Regions from separate parts of the Streptomyces sp. DSM 116795 genome, predicted to be linked through region 2. Evidence: predicted binding sites of a transcription regulator. Region 2 holds the regulator's gene; the other holds the start of a gene.
What was found. Region 2 encodes HrcA, which represses chaperone genes, less so after heat shock. Its sites were predicted from a motif close to TTNGCACTCNGNNNNNCNGAGTGCNAA; they were not measured.
Positions count from the first base shown of each region.

Region 1: the regulator HrcA is predicted to act here: its motif matches at 1,612-1,638, upstream of groES (co-chaperone GroES).

Region 1 is NZ_CM147707.1:2,749,606-2,752,001, forward strand. It holds gene groL (chaperonin GroEL) at 1-1,090, opposite strand, end outside; gene groES (co-chaperone GroES) at 1,202-1,510, opposite strand; gene ACSMXX_RS11635 (class I SAM-dependent methyltransferase) at 1,678-2,396, shown strand, end outside.
Region 2 is NZ_CM147707.1:5,339,117-5,341,512, reverse strand. It holds gene dnaJ (molecular chaperone DnaJ) at 1-840, opposite strand, end outside; gene hrcA (heat-inducible transcriptional repressor HrcA) at 841-1,857, opposite strand; gene ACSMXX_RS22960 (MBL fold metallo-hydrolase) at 2,096-2,396, shown strand, end outside.

The DNA of each region.
Region 1 (2,396 bases), 2.6 Mb from region 2:
TCTCGCGGTCCCAGTCGGAGTCGGTGGCCTCGATCTCGCCCTTGATCTGGGCGACGCGGGCTTCGACGTCCTCACGCTTGCCGGCACCGTCGACGATCGTCGTGTCGTCCTTGGTGACGGTGACGCGGCGGGCGGTGCCGAGCACGTCCAGACCGGCCTGGTCGAGCTTGAGGCCGACCTCCTCCGCGATCACGGTGGCGCCCGTGAGCGTCGCCATGTCGCCGAGCATCGCCTTGCGGCGGTCGCCGAAGCCGGGCGCCTTGACGGCGACGGCGTTGAACGTGCCGCGGATCTTGTTCACGACGAGGGTGGAGAGCGCCTCGCCCTCGACGTCCTCGGCGATGATCAGCAGGGGCTTGGAGCCGCCCGCCTGCATGATCTTCTCCAGCAGCGGCAGCAGGTCCTGGATGGAGCTGATCTTGCCCTGGTGGATCAGGATGTACGGGTCGTCGAGGACGGCCTCCATACGCTCCTGGTCGCTGACCATGTACGGCGACAGGTAGCCCTTGTCGAAGGCCATGCCCTCGGTGAAGTCGAGCTCCAGGCCGAAGGTCTGGGACTCCTCGACGGTGATGACACCGTCCTTGCCGACCTTGTCCATCGCCTCGGCGATCAGCTCGCCGACCTGCTTGTCCTGGGCGGACAGACCGGCGACGGAGGCGATGTCCTCCTTGGAGTCGATGGGGCGGGCGTTGGCGATCAGGTCGTCGGAGACGGCCTTGACCGCGGCGTCGATGCCCTTCTTCAGGGCGGCGGGTGAAGCGCCCGCCGCCACGTTGCGCAGGCCTTCGCGGACCAGGGCCTGGGCGAGCACGGTGGCGGTGGTGGTGCCGTCGCCCGCGATGTCGTTGGTCTTGGTCGCCACCTCCTTCACCAGCTGCGCGCCGAGGTTCTCGTAGGCGTCCTCGACCTCGACCTCACGGGCGATGGTGACGCCGTCGTTGGTGATGGTGGGTGCGCCGAACTTCTTGTCGATGACGACGTTGCGGCCCTTGGGGCCGATCGTCACCTTCACGGTGTCGGCCAGCTTGTCGACGCCGCGCTCGAGGGCGCGGCGGGCGTCCTCGTCGAACTTCAGGATCTTCGCCATGGGAGCTGTTGAGTCCTCTCGAACGAACCGCGCCCCGGCCCCCGGTACATCTCGTATGCGATGCGGGAGGGACCGGGGCGCGGATCAGAAGTGTCTTCCGGCTTCGGTGACTTACTTCTCGACGATCGCGAGAACGTCGCGAGCCGAGAGGACGAGGTACTCCTCGCCGCTGTACTTCACCTCGGTGCCGCCGTACTTGCTGTACAGCACGATGTCGCCGACGCTCACGTCGAGCGGCAGCCGGTTGCCGTCCTCGAAGCGGCCCGGGCCGACAGCCAGGACCGTGCCCTCCTGGGGCTTCTCCTTGGCGGTGTCCGGGATGACCAGGCCTGAGGCCGTGGTCTCTTCAGCGTCGAGCGGCTGGACCACGATGCGGTCCTCAAGCGGCTTGATGGCAACCTTGCTGGCGGTCGTCACGATCCGACCTCCCCCTTCGGAGATCTCATAACGGGGTCTTATGTCTGGGGTGGCGACCTGGCAGATCCGTCGTCGCGGGTGCCGGATCTTCCTGTCGCTGATGTCTGGCACTCGCAATGGGAGAGTGCCAGGGTCGACATTATGCCGCGGTTAGCACTCCGTCAACACGAGTGCCAGGCGTGCGAGCCTCGTACCCGCGACCCGGGGCTGCCCGTTCGCCGCCGGGACGGGAGAATGCGGGGGTGGACCGTGAGGCGTTCGCCGGGCTGCTCGGCGATGAAGGACAGGCGCTGCTGGAGTCGTTGGAGGAGTACGACCCGGACCGCGAGCTGGCCGTGGCGACGCGTCTGCGCCGTACGCACGCACCCGAACTGGTCTCGGCCGCCCTCGCCCAGGCCCGGCTGCGGCAGCGGGCGGCGGCGAAGTTCGGCGCGGACGACGCGGCACGGATGTACTTCACGCCGAACGGCCTGGAGCAGTCGACGCGCACGAGCGTCGCCGCGTACCGGGCGGAGCGCTTCTCCGCGGCGGGCGTGCCGGTACTGGCGGATCTGTGCTGCGGCATCGGCGGTGACGCGATCGCGCTGGCGCGCACCGGAATGCGCGTACTGGCCGTCGACAGCGACCCGTTGACGTGCGACGTCGTACGGGCGAACGCGGCGGCGCTGGGGCTGGCCGACCGCATCGAGGTCCGTTGCCAGGACGTGGGCGACGCCGATGTCTCCGGCTGCGACGCCGTGTTCGTGGACCCGGCGCGCCGTGGCGGCAAGGGCCGGATCTTCGACCCCGAGGCGTACTCGCCACCGCTGTCGTGGGCGGTCGAAGTGGCCCGGCGCGTCTCGCATGCGGCGCTGAAGGTCGCGCCGGGCATTCCGCACGAGGCCGTTCC
Region 2 (2,396 bases):
GAGGGCCGCCGCCGTCATCGGGATGGTGACCGTGCAGTGCAGATCGTCGCCGCGGCGCTGGAAGACCGGGTGCGCGGTCTCGTGGATCTCGACGTACAGATCGCCGGCGGGGCCGCCGCCCGGGCCGACCTCGCCCTCGCCCGCGAGCTGGATGCGGGTGCCGTTGTCGACGCCGGCCGGGATCTTCACCGTCAGGCTGCGCCGCGAGCGGATGCGGCCGTCGCCGGCGCACTCCGGGCAGGGCGTGGGCACGACCGTGCCGAAGCCCTGGCACTGCGGGCAGGGACGCGACGTCATGACCTGGCCGAGGAAGGAGCGCGTGACCTGGGAGACCTCTCCCCTGCCACGGCACATGTCGCAGGTCTGCGCGGACGTGCCGGGTGCCGCGCCCTCGCCGCTGCAGGTGTTGCAGACGATGGCCGTGTCGACCTGGATGTCCTTCGTCGTGCCGAACGCGGACTCGTCGAGCTCGATGTCGAGCCGGATCATCGCGTCCTGGCCCCGACGCGTACGGGATCTGGGCCCGCGCTGCGAGGCCGTACCGAAGAAGGCGTCCATGATGTCGGAGAAGTTGCCGAAGCCGGCACCTGCTCCGCCGAAGCCGCCGCCCGCACCGGCGGCACCGGCCGCCGGGTCCCCGCCGAGGTCGTAGACCTGCTTCTTCTGCGGGTCGGAGAGGATCTCGTAAGCGGTGTTGATCTCCTTGAACCGCTCCTGCGTCTTCGGGTCCGGATTGACGTCAGGGTGCAGCTCGCGCGCAAGCCTGCGGAAGGCCTTCTTGATGTCGTCCTGCGAGGCGTCGCGCTGCACGCCGAGGACCGCGTAGTAGTCCGTCGCCACTTACGACTCCGCGAGGATCTGTCCGACGTACCGTGCCACTGCGCGTACAGCTCCCATCGTTCCGGGGTAGTCCATGCGGGTCGGTCCGACCACGCCAAGCTTGGCGACTGCTTCGTCGCCCGAACCGTAGCCGACCGAAACGACCGATGTGGAACTCAGCCCTTCGTGGGCATTCTCATGCCCGATTCGTACGGTCACGCCCGGGTCCTTCGCTTCCCCGAGCAGCTTCAGCAGCACGACCTGCTCCTCCAGCGCCTCCAGCACGGGCCGGATGGTCAGGGGGAAGTCGTGCCCGAAGCGGGTGAGGTTGGAGGTGCCGCCGATGATCAGCCGCTCCTCGGTCTCCTCGACGAGGGTCTCCAGCAGGGTGGCGAGCACCGTGGAGACCGTGCCGCGGTCGTCGCCCTCGAACGCGTCCGGCAGGTCCTGCACGAGGGAGGGCACGTCGGTGAAGCGCTGCCCCACCACACGGCTGTTGAGCCGGGCCCGCAGGTCCGCCAGGGACGAGTCGCCGATGGGCGCCTGGCAGTCGATGAGGCGCTGCTCGACCCTTCCGGTGTCGGTGATCAGCACCAGCATCAGCCGCGCGGGCGCCAGGGAGAGCAGCTCCACGTGCCGCACCGTCGACCGCGTCAGCGACGGGTACTGCACAACCGCGACCTGGCGGGTCAGCTGCGCGAGCAGCCGCACCGTGCGCCCCACCACGTCGTCGAGGTCGACGGCTCCGTCCAGGAAGTTCTGGATGGCCCGGCGCTCGGGAGGCGAGAGCGGCTTGACGCCCGCCAGCTTGTCCACGAAGAGGCGGTAGCCCTTGTCTGTCGGGATGCGCCCGGCGCTGGTGTGCGGCTGAGCGATGTACCCCTCGTCCTCCAGCGCCGCCATGTCGTTGCGCACGGTGGCCGGAGAGACCTGGAGATGGTGCCGCTCCGTGAGCGCCTTGGAGCCCACGGGCTCCTCCGTGCCCACGTAGTCCTGGACGATCGCGCGCAGCACTTCGAGTCTGCGTTCGCTCAGAATTGCGCACCTCCCGTCCGGCCCTGCCTTTTGCTGTGCCTGCGGCCTGCTCGCGCGGCCTGCTGGGGACCCGCCGGCGCCGCTCGTTCCCCCGGCTTCTCGGCGTGCCTGGCACTCTCGCCGATCGAGTGCCAGAACCCCCGGCTAAGTGTACGGCCGGTTGCGGTGGCAGGGGCAAGAGACGCCTCAACGACCGTATCGCGGTGCGCGCGGTCCCGGTACGCCCGAGTAGCGTCGTCGTATGGCCGGGAACAGGGACGAACGCCGCGAGCCGGTACTGAACGAGGCACCGGAAGACGTGCCGGGGGCCGGTGCGGCCGAGGGCCGCTGGGAGGAACTCGTGCCCGGCATCGTACGGCGGAGGCTGCCCCGCTGGGACGCGACCGTCGGCGCGGTGCGCGGCACGGCGGGGGTGCTGGTCGTCGACACCGGATCGGGTGCCGTCGAGGGCGCAGGCATCCGCGACGGGCTGCGCGACCTGTTCGGGCTTCCGGTGACGCATGCCGTGCTCACCCATTCCCACTTCGACCATGTCTTCGGCA